One region of the Streptomyces sp. NPDC015032 genome, then DNA from elsewhere that is predicted to be linked to it. Evidence: riboswitches for the same ligand, from Rfam matches in the RefSeq annotation. Region 1 holds a riboswitch; each other region holds the start of a gene.
The links. Region 1 has a riboswitch for cobalamin ahead of ACF08M_RS03225 (cobalamin biosynthesis protein). Riboswitches for the same ligand answer to the same signal wherever they lie in the genome.
Positions count from the first base shown of each region.

Region 2: it holds a riboswitch for cobalamin, as region 1 does, so the genes downstream of both, ACF08M_RS36600 (prenyltransferase/squalene oxidase repeat-containing protein) here and ACF08M_RS03225 (cobalamin biosynthesis protein) in region 1, are expected to answer to the same signal.
Region 3: it holds a riboswitch for cobalamin, as region 1 does, so the genes downstream of both, metE (5-methyltetrahydropteroyltriglutamate--homocysteine S-methyltransferase) here and ACF08M_RS03225 (cobalamin biosynthesis protein) in region 1, are expected to answer to the same signal.
Region 4: it holds a riboswitch for cobalamin, as region 1 does, so the genes downstream of both, ACF08M_RS15790 (ABC transporter substrate-binding protein) here and ACF08M_RS03225 (cobalamin biosynthesis protein) in region 1, are expected to answer to the same signal.

Region 1 covers NZ_JBIBVN010000002.1:64,530-68,355, reverse strand. Annotated here, with positions in the region: gene ACF08M_RS03230 (cobyric acid synthase) at 1-1,532, opposite strand, end outside; gene ACF08M_RS03225 (cobalamin biosynthesis protein) at 1,529-2,542, opposite strand; cobalamin riboswitch at 2,687-2,818, opposite strand; gene ACF08M_RS03220 (hypothetical protein) at 2,991-3,221, opposite strand; gene ACF08M_RS03215 (anion permease) at 3,267-3,826, opposite strand, start outside.
Region 2 covers NZ_JBIBVN010000047.1:45,434-49,259, reverse strand. Annotated here, with positions in the region: gene ACF08M_RS36610 (lipocalin-like domain-containing protein) at 178-675, shown strand; gene ACF08M_RS36605 (MBL fold metallo-hydrolase) at 987-2,027, shown strand; cobalamin riboswitch at 2,080-2,215, shown strand; gene ACF08M_RS36600 (prenyltransferase/squalene oxidase repeat-containing protein) at 2,323-3,597, shown strand; gene ACF08M_RS36595 (SCO2322 family protein) at 3,594-3,826, shown strand, end outside.
Region 3 covers NZ_JBIBVN010000017.1:71,144-74,969, reverse strand. Annotated here, with positions in the region: gene ACF08M_RS23410 (esterase/lipase family protein) at 1-808, shown strand, start outside; cobalamin riboswitch at 1,392-1,611, shown strand; gene metE (5-methyltetrahydropteroyltriglutamate--homocysteine S-methyltransferase) at 1,771-3,826, shown strand, end outside.
Region 4 covers NZ_JBIBVN010000009.1:97,436-101,261, reverse strand. Annotated here, with positions in the region: gene ACF08M_RS15795 (sensor histidine kinase) at 1-1,177, opposite strand, end outside; cobalamin riboswitch at 1,404-1,586, shown strand; gene ACF08M_RS15790 (ABC transporter substrate-binding protein) at 1,616-2,659, shown strand; gene ACF08M_RS15785 (FecCD family ABC transporter permease) at 2,719-3,774, shown strand; gene ACF08M_RS15780 (ABC transporter ATP-binding protein) at 3,771-3,826, shown strand, end outside.

The DNA.
Region 1 (3,826 bases):
GCGATGAAGGGAAGTCCTGACGGCGCGCCCGACTCGATGAGCCGCAGCAGCGCGTCGGTGTCCGCGTGTTCTTCGATGAGGTCGCCGAGGCGGTCCAGCTGTTCCTCGCGCAGCGCGGCGAAACAGGTGTCGGGGGCGGGGACGAAGCGCCGGCCGGCGGTCCGCGCGATCTCGGTGAGGAAGCGGCGGCGGAACGCGTCGCTCTCCAGCGAGCCGTGCCAGTGGGTGCCCCACACGGCGCCGGCCCGGCATCCGTCGAGGCTGCGTCCTTGGTCATCGGAGATGAACGCTTCCCCGCCGTGTACCGCGGCGACGCCGTGGTGGATCTCGTACCCCTCGACAGGGGCGCCGAGCGCCTCGCCGACGGGACGGGCGAGAGTCTTCTCGCGGGCGAAGCGGACGCGTACGGGCAGCAGGCCGAGGCCGTCGACCTGCCCGGCCCGCGACTCCACCTCGTCCTCGATGTGCTCGCCGAGGATCTGGAAGCCGCCGCAGATCCCGAGGACCGGCCGGCCCTCGGCGGCGCGTCGCACCAGGGCGTCGGCGAGGCCGCGCTCGCGCAGCCAGGACAGCGCCTTCACGGTGGCGCGGGTGCCCGGCACGATGACGAGGTCGGCGTCGGCCAGTTCCTCGGCGCGGTCCACGAACCGGACGACGACGCCCGGTTCGGCGGCCAGCGCGTCCACGTCGGTGAAGTTCGACATCAGGGGCACGGCGCACACCGCGACGCGCAGCACCTCGTCGCCGTACGGCGGCGCGACGACCGATTCGCGTACGGCTCCGCGCAGCGCAGTGCCGTTCTTGAAAGCGGGCCGCAGCCCGTCCTCCTCGTCGATGCCGAGGCCGTGGGCGAAGGGCAGCACCCCGTACGTCTGCCGCCCGGTGATCCCGCGCAGCATTTCCAGGCCCGGCTCCAGCAGCGACACGTCACCCCGGAACTTGTTGACGAGGTACCCAGCGATCAGCGACTGGTCCTCGGCGTCGAGCAGCGCGGTCGTACCGAAGAACGAGGCGAAGACGCCCCCGCGGTCGATGTCGCCGACGACCACGACCGGGAAGCGGGCCGCCCGGGCGATGCCCATGTTCACGATGTCCGTGCGCCGCAGATTGATCTCGGCCGGACTGCCCGCCCCCTCGCAGATCACCGCGTCGTACGTGCCCCGAAGCTGCTCCAGACAGTCCACGACCGTGGAGAGCAGCGCTTCCTGCCGGCCCCCGTGGTAGCCGCGGGCGCTCATCTCGCCCACCGGCCTGCCCATCAGGACGACCTGACTGGAGCGGTCGCCGCCGGGCTTGAGCAGGACCGGGTTCATCAGCGCCGTCGGCTCCACCCGGGCGGCCTGTGCCTGCATGGCCTGGGCGCGGCCGATCTCGGCACCCTCGCGGGTGACGAACGAGTTCAGCGACATGTTCTGCGCCTTGAAGGGCGCCACTTTCACGCCCCGGCGCACGAGCCAGCGGCAGATGCCTGCCGTGACGACGCTCTTGCCCGCGTCCGAGGTGGTTCCGGCGACCAGCAGTCCGCCGCTCATGTCCGTCTCCGTCCTGCGATGCGCGTTCCTGCCCCATGGGTTCCCGCGGCCCGGCGGCCCGCGATCCGCCGTGCGGCGAGGCCCGCGCCCAGCCGTCCCGCCACGCACACGCCGAGGGCCAGCGCGCTCACCCGGCGCGACAGCCGTACCGCGCGTTCGATGTCCTCGGTCTCCACCGTCCGGCCCGTCTCCCCGCCCAGGACGGGACGGTGCTCGACCCGGCCGCCGTATGCGAGGGTCCCGCCGAGCCGTACGCCGAGCGCACCCGCGAACGAGGCCTCCACCGGCCCCGCGTTGGGGCTCGGGTGCTTGGCCGCGTCGGCCCGCCAGGCCCGTACCGCGCCACGTGGCCGCCCGCCGGCGGCCACCGCGAGCAGGGCCGTGAGCCGGGCACCCGGCCAACCCGCGAGGTCGTCGAGACGGGCCGAGGCCCAGCCGTAGCGACGGTGCCTGGCCGACTTGTGGCCGACCATGGCGTCGAGGGTGTTGGCGGCCCGGAAGCCGACGAGCCCGGGCACACCGGCCAGCGCGCCCCACACCAGGGCGCCGACCACGGCGTCCGAGGTGTTCTCGGCCACCGACTCCACCACGGCACGGGCGATCTGCGGCCCGTCGAGGGAGTGCGGGTCCCGCCCGCACAGATGCGGCAGCCGCTCGCGGGCACGCTCGATGTCACCGGCGGCCAGGGCGGCGCCGATGGTCCGGGCCTCACGCCCCAGGGACGTACCGCCGACGACGGACCAGGTGGCGGCCGCGGTCAGCGCGACGGAGGCGGCGGGGCGGCCGCGCACGGCACGGGTGATCAGCGCGGCACCACCCGCGGCGCCTCCGGCGCAGACAAGGGTGTGCAGCGCGCCCCACCCGCGGTGGTCGCGCCACAGACGGCGCTCGACGCCCGCCGCGGCCCGCCCGAAGGCGGCGACCGGATGCCCCCTGCGGGGGTCACCGAGCAGCAGATCGCCGATCAGACCGGCCGTGGCGCCGTACGCGAAGATGCGATCGGCACGCACGGCTCAACCGGCCGACGCGCCTCGGAGGACCTTCGTACAGGCGGCTCTCGACGAGAGCGCCACAGCAACGGACGCACGGCAGCCAGGCATGGCGATATGTCCTCACTCAGGGTCCGCGCCCTGGTTCGACGTGACCGGCGACGAGAGTCTCCTGGCTCCCGGATCCGCAGTTCCCCCGGCCTTCCAGCCCGCTCGCGCGCGCCGTGACTTCCGGTGTGGGGGACTGCTCCCCGGTGACAGTGGCGGGACCGCGCCGGATTCGCACCGGCTTCCTCTGCTGTCGCCGTAATTGGCTCCGGCAGTCCACCACGCTCTGCGATCGCCCGTCAACCTGCCGTTGACCTGCGACGGCGCAGTGTGCTGAGGCCCACACCGGGCCGGGGCACACCACAACGGGCCGGACACACCAGGGGTGTCCGGCCCGACGGGGGAGTGGGCGGGGGAGTGCTCAGGCGACGATCAGATAGATCCCGTACGCGACCGCCGCGGCGCACAGCGCGAAGCAGACGTACGCGCCGGCGCGGGCCAGCAGCAGCGAGCCGCCGGAGCCGCCCTGTGCCGCCGGTTCGGGCTGCTTGGAGAGGCCGACGATGCCCAGGGTGAAGAGGCCCACCAGCGCGACGGTGACGACGAGGGAGACGCCGAAGACGGAGCCGAGGGCTGCCCAGTCGATTTTCATGCTGAAATCCTTAGACGGACGGACGGCCGGGTCCGGGCGGACGGCCTAGACGGTGGCGGGTCGCGCCGGGTCCGGAGTGGTCCCGGCCGGGGCCGGAATGGTGGTCTTGAGGTCCTGGGCCGTCGCCTGCGCCACGGTGGGCGGCGGGATGACGGCGGCGATGGCCGTCGTGACGACGCCCGCGGGCTCGGCGTCGCCGCCCGTCGGTGCGACGTCGCCGTGGCCGACCGGCTTGCGGCGCGACACCAGCCAGATCGTCCCGGAGCCCGCGACCAGCAGCACCGCGACGACGACGACGCCCCAGGTGCCCTGCTTGGTGAGGAGTTCCGCGCCCGCGCCGACCAGGCCCGCGGCCGGCAGGGTCAGGCCCCAGGCGACGAACATCCGGGTGGCGGTGGACCAGCGGACCACGCCGCCCCGGCGGCCGAGGCCCGCGCCCATCACGGCGCCGGAGCAGGACTGGGTGGTGGAGAGGGAGAAGCCGAGGTGCGAGGAGGCCAGGATGACCGTGGCCGCACTGGTCTGGGCGGCGAAGCCCTGCGGCGGCCTGAGATCGGTGAGGCCGCTGCCCATGGTGCGGATGATGCGCCAGCCGCCCAGGTAGG
Region 2 (3,826 bases), on a different contig from region 1:
AGTTCCAGTTCCAGGAGTCCACGGCCGCGACAACACCCGCGCGGGCTTCCGCCGCGTGCCGCACGGGTAGGGACGAGGACGAATCCGTCCGCACACATCCCAGAACCCCGGACGCAACCGAGAACCCCAGGACACCGGGAAAGCCCCGAAGCCCTGGAAGCCCAGGAAGGACATCACGTGCACACCCCATCCCGCACCGAACCGCATCGCCGGTCCGCCCCCCGGCCACACAGCTCCGAACACCCACTCGTGGGCGCCTGGCTGCTCAGCACCGTCGCCATCGTGGACGGTTCCGGTCACACACTCGAACACCCCCTGGGGCCGCACCCGACCGGGCTGCTCGCCTACACCGCCGACGGCCACGTGTCCGTGAGCATGCTGAACCCGGAGCTGGAGTCCGAGCCGGCGCCGGGTACGGCCGGGCCGGTCGACACCGCGACCCTGTTCAGGACCTCTCCCTATCTGGGATACGCGGGCACCTACGAGGTGGCGGGCGACCGGGTCGTCCACCATCTGAAGGTGGCGTCGTTGCGCCCCTGGGTCGGCGCCACGCAGGAGCGCCGATGGGAGATAGCGGGGGACCGATTAACGCTGCACCCCCCGACGGAGGGGACCGGCCAGAACGCACGCACCCCGCGACTGGTGTGGCACCGGCCCGCCGCGGACGCGGTGTGAGCAGCGGCGGATCCGCGCCGGCCGGCCCTCCGGTCCCGCACCCCGGTCACGCGCGCTGACCCATGAACCGTGGCCAGCGTGCCGCGTGAACGGCGCACGCGGGCCATGGCCGGGACGGCGGGACGGGAGGCGCCCGTGCCGCACCTCAGCTTGGCGTTTCGACACTGAACGCCAAGCTGAGAGCCTGTCGACGCCGAGCAGATGGCCGACCGGGGCTACTACTGGAACAAGTTCTCGTTACAGTGGGTGCGGTGCACCGCACACCCGTGCGTCCGGTACACCGGCCATGCCTCGGAGAGAGAGGGCAGCCCATGACGCAGGTGACCGACCACGGCGGGGGCGTGCACAGCATCAAGGTCCCCATCCCGGACAATCCGCTCGGCCACACCCTGGTGCACGTCCTCGACACCGATCGCGGGCCGGTCCTGATCGACACGGGCTGGGACGATCCGGAGGCGTGGGACACGCTCACCGCCGGGCTCGCCGCCGTCGGTACGGGGATCGGTGACATCCACGGCGTGGTCGTCACCCACCATCATCCCGACCACCACGGCCTCTCCGGGCAGGTGCGCGAGGCATCCGGGGCCTGGATCGCCATGCATGCGGCGGACGCCGCGATCGTGCGCCGGACCCGTGAGTCCCGGCCGGGCACCTGGCTGTCGTATCTCGCGGCGAAGCTCACCGCGGTCGGTGCGCCCGAGGAGCATCTCGCGCCGTTGCGGGCCGCCGCGGCCGAGCGGGGCCGGGCACGCCTCCTGCCCGGACAGCGGGCCGCGCTGCCGGACCGGGAGATCGTTCCGGGGGAGCTCCTCGGTCTGGCGGGGCGCGCGCTGCGGGCCATCTGGACACCGGGGCACACGCCCGGCCATGTCTGTCTGCATCTGGAGGAGCGGCATCCGGGGAATCTGCCCGGCCGGGGCCGGCTCTTCTCCGGGGATCATCTGCTGCCGGGGATCAGCCCGCACATCGGCCTGTACGGGGACCCGGACGACGCCGCGGTCACCGATCCTCTCGGCGACTACCTCGACTCGCTGGAGCGCATCGGCAGGCTCGGGGCCGCGGAGGTGCTGCCCGCCCATCAGTACGCGTTCGCGGACGCCGCGGGGCGCGTACGGGAACTCCTGGCCCATCACGAGGAGCGGCTGACCGGGCTGCTCGGGCTGCTGGTCACCGCCCTGACCCCGTGGGAGCTGGCCGAGCGGATGGAGTGGAACCGGCCGTGGGACCGGATCCCGCACGGCTCGCGGAACATCGCCGTCTCGGAGGCCGAGGCGCATCTGCGGCGGCTGGTGAAGCTGGGGCGCGCGGAGGCCGTGGCGGGGAGCGACCCGGTGACGTACATCGCGGTGTGACCACCCCACGACGGGGCCCGCTGCGGCCACCGGCCCGGAGCCCGGCCCTCCCCGCCCGGTACAGTGGGCGGGTCGTCATCATGCCCGTTCAGGGGGAAGCCGGTGCAAATCCGGCGCTGACCACGCAGCCGTGAGCCGTCGTCCGCGACGGTGAGCCGGAATGCCCTGTCCGCGGTCGTGACCGGCTCCCGCCACCGGGCCCCCGGTGGTCGGCACCGTCGAGGAATACGGGGCCGGAGCCTGGTGCCTGAGCGTGCCTGTGCCCTGATCCCCCGCAGGAGAGGCCCCGCCCGCCATGACCGTACGCCGCAGAGCAGCAACGCTCGCCGCCACCGCCACCGTGCTCTGTGCGGCCGCTGCCCCGGTCGCGGTCGCAGCGCCGTCCCCGTCGCCCTCGCCGTCCGCGGCACTGCCGTCGGGGCTGTACGGCACGAAGGACCCCACCTACGACGGTGTCTGGCGGCAGTCGCTCGCCTTCCTCGCCCAGCGGGTCGAGGGCGTCACGCCCGCCACGAAGTCGGTGGACTGGCTGATCTCCCAGCAGTGCTCCAACGGTGCCTACGCCGCGTACCGGCCCGACGTCTCCCAGCCGTGCACCGCGAAGACCGTGCTGGACACCAACGCCACCGCGGCGGCCGTCCAGGCGTTCGTCGAGGTGGACGGGCACCGGGACACCGTGAACAACTCGGTCCGCTGGCTGAAGTCCGTGCAGAACGAGGACGGCGGCTGGGGCTACGCCCCGGGCGCGCCCAGTGACGCCAACTCCACCTCGCTGGTGATCGGCGCCCTCGCCCGGCAGGGCCAGCGGCTCGGGGACATCACGACCCACGGCGGCAAGACCCCCTACGCCCCGCTGCTGAAGCTGTCGATCCCGTGCGGTGACAAGGACGGGGGCGCTTTCGCCTACCAGCCCGACAAGGCCGGGAAGCTCGCCGCCAACGCGGACGCCACCGCGGCCGCCGTGCTCGGCACGATGGGCAAGGCCCTGGCCGTCGGGAACAACCCCTCGGCCAAGGAGCCGACCTGCCACCCGGGGCCGGGGCTCACACCCGAGCAGGCCGCCCAGAACGGCGCCCACTACCTCGCGGACGCGCTCGCCACCAGCGGCCATCTCGACCTGCCGCCGATGCCCGGAGCCGACGACTCCACCCCGCAGCCCGACTTCGGCAACACCGCGGACGCGGTCGTCGCGCTGTCCGCCGCGGGCCACCAGGACAAGGCCGCCAAGGCCGTGACCTGGCTGAAGAAGAATTCCGGCGCCTGGGCCGAACAGAGCGGTCCCGCCGCCTACGCGCAGCTGATCCTGGCCGCCCACGCGACCGGCTCCGACGCCCGCGACTTCGGCGGCGTCAACCTGGTCGACCGGCTGAACGCGTCCGGTCCCGCACCCGCGGCCATCACGACGCCCGTCCCGTCCGCCGACACCGGGTACGTGGCCACGGAGAAGGACCAGGTCCACAGCGGCGACGACGTGATCGGCGGCGTGTGGTGGTACATCGGCATCGGTCTCGTCGTCGGCGCGGGCGCAGGCTTCCTGATCAGCGGTCGCCGGAAGAACCAGCAGCTGTGAGGCGGACGGGAAGAGCCACGGTCCTCCTGGTGGTCCTGGGGGCCGTCCTGACCGTGCTCGGCGCGGGGACGGCCCGGGCGGACGGGTACCGGTACTGGTCGTTCTGGGAGGGCTCCGGCACCGACTGGACGTACGCCACCGAGGGACCGTCCCTGGCCCGGCCGGACGACGGAGCGGTACAGGGCTTCCGTTTCTCCGTGAGCGAGGACTCGCAGGACTCGGCGAAGCC
Region 3 (3,826 bases), on a different contig from region 1:
CGGGTACCCCCGATACACAACCTTCCGCTCAAATGTAGACGACGAGCCGGCAATCCACACGAACTCCAGAAACGGAGGACTGCCTCAGATCGGCCTGTGTGACGGTGTCGTATTCGGAATTACCGCACAGGGGAGCTGGGCATACGAAGGGAATGGTCCGAATGTACGGGGTGGAAAGACTTCTACCCTCCGGGGGGCGGATAACGTGGTCACGACATGCCTGTCGCATGACGGCTACTATAGCGATCCATGGACGCAAGAAAAAGCCCTGGACGCGCTCACCGAAACCACCAACGGGGAAAAAGACAAGCATGCGCCCAAGATGCGAAACAGGACGGAGTGCAACGAACTATCTCGGACCAATAGTGGCGATAACTGGGTTCAAGCATGGCTGCAGTCCTGCCTGGAAGTCAGCCCCGAAAAAGAGGTTACCCCGGTCCTCCGGATCCGCGGATGCGGGCACTATCGGCAGCCTTTCGGAATCACCTTTTGGTATTACACACCGCAAGGGTACGGAGATAACGTGCAATGCGTTATGACTCGCCAAGATCTCTCGCTCAGCCGAAAGGAAAGCAAGAATAGGAATGAGCCTGGCAGCCATGAGGCGGCCTTCGCCACCCGAGCCGGCGAGGTCAGAGTTGCCAATCTCTCCCTCCAGGGGGCAGGAAATTATCAACTCTACAGCGCGAACCGGTACAATCCCCACAGCGCTCCTCAAGTGAGCGTGAAAATCCAGACGTGGAATGATCGTGACAACTATGCGGCCCTGAATCCCCCTGTCGAGGGGCCGAGCGTAACAGTCCGCTAACCTCGCTGTTCCGCTTGAGCGGCGTCCGGGTCTTGGGCGGGAACACGAAAGTGCCTTCCGAGTTGGGACGATGAACCTTGCCGAGGGGGTTCTGTCGGTCCAAGCGGAGGGCACTTTCTGCATGCAGGTAACGGTTCCCGTCCCAAGCACGTCTCCACCGACGGTTCGGGGGTGATCGGGCACACGGGCGCACGTTTGCCGGCAGATCTTGCCGATGCCACTAATGTGACCACCGCCTGCTCCACTGCGCTCAGGCCGCTGCGACCGCGTGGCACCGGGCACGATCCAGGTCGGCGCCGGGGCCGCCGAACCGACCGGCATGGTCCCCTCCGCCTGCGGATCTCGGCGACCTGGCCCTGGAGACATGCCGCGCGATCGCGGATCAAGAGCGCCCCCGAAAGCATTACAGGGAGGGCGGAACGCAGGGCGCGTCGTCAGTACCGCGCGCCGGCGCAGCCAACCTCACGCAGGAGCCTCACCGTTGCTCCGGTGCACGGTGGAGGCGGGGTTGCCGGGCAGGTCCCGTGTCACATGTCACGTTCCGGGATGTGAAGAGCGGTGCCCCGGGAACAGCCCAGCCTCTAGTCTGGCCGGTGCAACTGGTTCGCCCTGTCCGCCAGGCAGGCGCGTCGTAAGAGGGAACCCGGTGGGAATCCGGGACTGCCCCGCAGCGGTGAGTGGGAACAACCGCCGTCATACGCACTGGATCCGGGCCTCGGATCTGGGAAGCGACGGCCAGTAGGTGTCCGCCTCGGCGGACGTGCCCTCGAGTCCGAAGACCTGCCCGTTGTCCGCACGTGACCGATCGCGTGCGGATATCCCGGTGACCTCGTGGGCGGGTCGGCGTACATACCAGACGGACGAGCACCCCCGAGGTGCGACCGATCCGTCCGGTTCGTCACCCTTCGCGCCCGTGTCCCGTCTCCGGGATCTCAAGGAGTCATCTCGCGAAGGAGATTTCCGTGACAGCGAAGCCCGCAGCCGCGGCAGCACGGGCCACCGTGTACGGCTACCCCCGCCAGGGCCCGAACCGGGAACTGAAGAAGGCCGTCGAGGGATACTGGAAGGGCCGGGTCATCGCCGACGCCCTCCGCGAAACGGCGGCCGGTCTGCGCCGGTCCAACTGGCAGCAGCTGGCGGATGCCGGTGTCCACGAGGTGCCCACCGGCGACTTCTCTTATTACGACCATGTCCTGGACACCAGTGTCATGGTCGGCGCCGTCCCCCGGCGGCATCGTGAGACGGTCAGCGCCGACGCACTCGACGGCTACTTCGCGATGGCCCGCGGCACCCAGGATGTGGCGCCGCTGGAGATGACCAAGTGGTTCGACACCAACTACCACTACCTCGTCCCCGAGCTCGGCCCGGACACCGTCTTCACCGCCGACTCCGTCAAGCAGGTCACCGAGCTGAAGGAAGCCCTCGCGCTCGGACACACCGCCCGTCCTGTGCTGGTCGGCCCCGTCACCTACCTCCTGCTCGCCAAACCCGCCCCCGGGGTGGCGGCCGGCTTCGAACCGCTCACCCTGCTGGACCGGCTGCTGCCGGTCTACGCGGAGGTACTCGCCGATCTGCGTGCGGCCGGCGCGGAATGGGTCCAACTCGACGAGCCCGCGCTGGTCCAGGACCGCTCCCCGGCCGAGCTGGACGCCGCTGCCCGCGCCTACCGTGGACTCGGCGATCTGACCGACCGGCCCAGGCTGCTCGTGGCCTCCTACTTCGACCGGCTCGGCGAGGCGCTCCCCGTACTGGCGAAGGCCCCGGTGGACGGCTTGGCGCTGGACTTCACCGACGCCGCGGCCGCCAACCTCGAAGACCTCGCCGCCGTCGGCGGGCTGCCCGGCAAACGGCTCGTCGCGGGCGTCGTCAACGGCCGCAATATCTGGATCAACGACTACGAGAAGTCGCTGGCCACCCTCGCCACTCTCCTCGGCCTCGCCGACCGGGTCGACGTGGCCGCCTCCTGCTCCCTGCTGCACGTCCCCCTCGACACAGCGCCCGAAAGGGACATCGACCCTCGGATCCTTCGCTGGCTCGCCTTCGCCGAGCAGAAGACCGCGGAGGTCGTCACGCTGGCGAAGGGACTGGCCCAGGGCACTGGCGCCGTCGCCGCGGAGATCGCCGCCAACCGCGCCGACCTCGCCTCCCGCGCGAACTCCCCGATCACCCACGACCCCGCCGTACGGGCCAGGACCGCGGCCATCACCGACACCGACGGCCGTCGCTCCCAGCCGTACACCCGGCGTGCCGCCGCCCAGCGTGCCCACCTCGGGCTGCCGCTGCTGCCGACGACCACCATCGGCTCGTTCCCGCAGACCGATGAGCTGCGCGCGGCCCGCGCCGACCTGCGCGCGGGCCGGATCGACACGGCCGGTTACGAAGAGCGGATCAAGGCCGAAATCGGCGAGGTCATCTCCTTCCAGGAGAAGACCGGCATCGATGTCCTGGTACACGGCGAGCCCGAACGCAACGACATGGTGCAGTACTTCGCCGAACAGCTCACCGGTTACCTCGCCACTCAGCACGGCTGGGTCCAGTCCTACGGCACCCGCTACGTCCGCCCGCCGGTCCTGGCCGGCGACATCTCCCGCCCCGCCGCGATGACGGTGCGCTGGACCTCATACGCCCAGTCGCTCACCGACCGTCCGGTCAAGGGCATGCTGACCGGACCCGTCACCATGCTGGCCTGGTCCTTCGTCCGCGACGACCAGCCGCTCGGCGACACCGCCCGACAGGTCGCCCTCGCCCTGCGCGACGAGGTCGACGACCTGGAGAGCGCGGGGGCTTCAATCATCCAGGTCGACGAACCCGCCCTGCGCGAGACCCTGCCCCTGCGCGCGGCGGGCCACCCCGCGTACCTGGAATGGGCCACCGAGTCGTTCCGTCTCACCACCAGCGGCGTGCGACCGGATACCCAGATCCACACCCACATGTGCTACGCCGAGTTCGGCGACATCGTCCAGGCCATCGACGACCTCGACGCCGACGTCATCAGCCTGGAGGCCGCCCGCTCCCACA
Region 4 (3,826 bases), on a different contig from region 1:
GGCCGGGACGCAGCGGAAGTTCGGCCGTCACGGTGAATCCGCCCTCCGGGCGCACTCCCGCGTACAGCCGGCCCCCGACCGTGGCAGCACGCTCGCGCATCCCGATCAGCCCGTGCCCCGTTCCCGGACGGGTGTGGTCCCGTCCGGCCCGTCCGTCGTCCTCGACGGTGATCGTCAGCCGCTCGGGGCGGTAGTGCAGGAACAAGCGGGCATGGTCGGCACCGGCGTGCTTGTGCACGTTCGTCAGGGCCTCCTGGACGATGCGGTACGCGGCCAGGTCGACCGTCGGCGCCAGCGGTTCGGCGATGCCCCGCCGGGTATGGCTCACGGTCAGACCGGCGCGCTCGAACGAGGCCAGAAGCGCCGGTACGCGCGCCAGGCCGGGCATCGGGTCACGCGGCGCCACCGGGTCGTCGGACTGCCGCAGCAGCCCCACGGTCACCCGCAGTTCGTCCAGCGCGGACCGACTGGTGTCCCGGATGTCCTCCAAGGCTGCCACGATCTGTTCCGGCCGCCGTTCCACCAGATGGACGGCCACGCCTGCCTGCGCGTTGATCAAGGCGATGTGGTGCGCGACGATGTCGTGCAGCTCGCGCGCGATCCGCACCCGTTCGGCCGCCACCCGTTGCTGCGCCTCCTGCTCACGCGTGCGCTCCGCGTGTTCCGCCCGCTCCTCCACGGCCGCCACATAGGCCCGCCGTGAGCGCAGCCCGTCCCCGACCGCGGCGGGCAGCGCCGTCCACGCCAGCATCGCCGCGTTGTCGGGGGCCAGCCATGCGTGCGGGTCGCACAGCACGGCGACGCCCACCAGAACGGAAGCCGCGAATATTGCCGCGGTCCAGGTGGCACGCCGGTCGGTCAGTGCGGCCACGGTGTAGACCGACACCAGGACCGGGCTGATCACCAGAGGGCTCTCGCGGAATCCGAGCACCTGAAAGGCCACCCCGCAGCCAACCGCGACGACCAGTACGCCGAAAGGGTGTTGCCGGCGCCACACCAGCGCGGAGCAACCGACACCTGCCAGCACCACGGCAGGCCACCGCAAGGAGACCGTGTGCTCGTGCGGTACGACCGAGGAAGCCACGACCGACAACAGGAACAGCGCAGCCAGGCCCAGTGCTTCCATCACACCGATCCGGGGCCGCGTCCATCGCCTCCAACCGCTGATCACCGCCATGCCACCACCGTAGGGTCAACGGCTGCATCGGGCATCGTCGCGCGAGGCGCGGACGCCTCGCCGGGCAGGGGCATCCCGGCCACCGGTCGCTGCCCGTTCGCGAGGCCTCGCCGGCGGAAAGCGGTCCACATCGCGCTGTACGTCCTGCGGCTCCGCCTTCCCAAGGACGAACCCGTTCGGCGACGTGCGATCACTCACATGGGCGCCCTTTGTGCGGCAGCCTCGTTGAAACGTAATATCGGCAGGTCATCGCCGCGACGGGAGACAGGAAGCCGGTGCGAATCCGGCACGGTCCCGCCACTGTGACCGGGGAGTACAACCCTTCGACATGCCCCTGCGCCCTGCGCGGGAAGGCGGGGGGAGCGTCGATCCGGGAGTCAGGACACTGGCCTGTCGCGGGCCCGTTTTGAGGAGCGCGGACTCCCCAGGAGGCTCTACGTGTACTTCGGCATACCCCGCCGCCCCTGTTTCCCCCATGCCCTCCCCCGTCGTGCCCTGCGCACCGTCGCCGCGGTCGTCGCCCTGTCCACCACCCTGCTGATCGCGGGCTGTGGCACGGGCGACGAATCCGCCGGGGACCCGAAGGCCGACGCGTCACCGGTCGAGGGCTTCCCGATCAGCATCGACAACTGCGGCGTGAAGACGACGTACGTCAGACCGCCCTCGCGGGCGGTCACCATCCATCAGCATCCGGCGGAACTGATGCTCGCCCTGGGCCTGAAGGACCGCATGGCCGGCACCGCCTTCCCCGACTCGGACGTCCTGCCCGGGCTGAAGAAGGACTTCGAGGCGATACCCGAACTGGCGAGGAAGGAGCCGTCCTTCGAGACCGTCCTCGACGCGGAGCCGGACTTCGTCTACGGCGGTTACGGCAGCGCGTTCGCGGAGAACGAGGGCCGTTCCCGCAAGGCGTTCGCCGACGCCGGCATCGACACCTACCTCAACCGCGAATCCTGCGGCAAGAAGCAGGTGACGATGAGCGACACCTACGACGAGATCCGCACCGTCGGCAGCATCTTCGGCGTCCCGGACCGCGCCGACAAGCTGGTGGCCGATCTCCGGGGACGCGTCGACAAGGCCACCACGGCGGTCGAGGGCAAGGCCGAAGTGTCCGTCTTCGTGTACGACAGCGGCGACAAGACGGCTTTCACCGCGGGTGGCAAGGGCCTGGGCAGCGAGCTGATCCGGCTGGCCGGCGGCCGGAACGTCTTCGCGGACCTCGACGGCGTCTTCGGAGATGTCTCCTGGGAGCAGGTCGTGGCCCGCAGGCCGGAGGTCATCGCCATCTACGACTACGCGGGTTCCGGAAGTGTCCAGCAGAAGAAGGAGTTCCTGCTCTCGCAGCCCGCACTCGCCGATGTCCCCGCCGTCAAGAACAAGCGGTTCGTGGTGCTGCCGCTGACCGAGACCCTGGTCGGCATCCGGTCGGCGTACGCGGTCGACGGCCTGGCCCGCGGCCTGCATCCCGAGAGCTTCCGGTGACAAGGACGCCCGCGAAGACCGACGCCCCCGACGCGCCGGCGGCTCGGAGCGGGCGCCGCATGAACCGGCCGGGTGGCATCACCCTCGCGCTCACGTCGGCCGTCCTCGCGCTGCTGCTGGTGCTCTCCGCCACGGCCGGCCTGTCCATCGGCTCGGTACACGTGCCGCCCGGCCAGGTGTGGGGCATCGTGACACATGCCCTGGGCGCCGACTGGACGGATCCCGACTGGTCCCGGGCGCGGGAGACGATCGTCCTCGACGTGCGCGCACCGCGCGTGCTGCTCGGGGCCGTGACCGGTGCCGGGCTCGCGGTGGTGGGCACCGCCATGCAGGCCCTGATCCGCAACCCGCTTGCCGAGCCGTACCTCTTGGGCGTCTCCTCCGGAGCCTCTCTCGGCGCGGTCTCGATGATCGTCTTCGGCGCGAGTGTGTTCGGGCCGGTGCCGATGTCGGCCGCCGCGTTCGCCGGTGCCCTGGGCTCGCTGGTGGTGGTGTACGCGACTGCCCGCACCGGCGGACGCATCACCTCGGTGCGGCTCGTGCTGTCCGGCGTGGCGACCGCGGCGGTGCTCACCGCGGTGATGGACCTGCTGCTGCTCACCGCCGGCCGGGGCCACGAGGCCCGCGCGGTGCTCGCCTGGACCCTCGGCGGCCTCGGCGGCGTCAGCTGGGGCACGTTGTGGCTGCCCAGCGCGGCCCTGCTGCTCGGCATCGCCGTCCTCCTGGTGCAGGCACGGCACCTGAACCTGCTGCTGGCGGGTGAAGAGGCCGCCACGACGATGGGACTGGACGTGGCCCGGTTCCGGACCCGCATGTTCATCATGCTGTCCCTCGTCACCGGGGTACTGGTCGCGGCGGCCGGACCAATCGGCTTCGTCGGCCTGATGCTGCCGCACATCGTGCGTCTCTTCGTAGGCGGCGACCACCGTCGTGTGCTGCCGACGGCCGCACTGGGCGGAGCGGTCTTCCTGATCTGGGCCGACATCGCCGCTCGTACCGTCGCCGCGCCCATGGAGATCCCCGTCGGGGTGCTCACGGCGCTGTGCGGTGGTCCCTTCTTCCTCTGGCTCATGCGCCGCGACGCCCGACGGAACACCGACCCAGGAGTGGGATGAGCGCGACCGAACTCACCGTAGACGGCGTCACCCTGACCGCCGGGGCACGCCA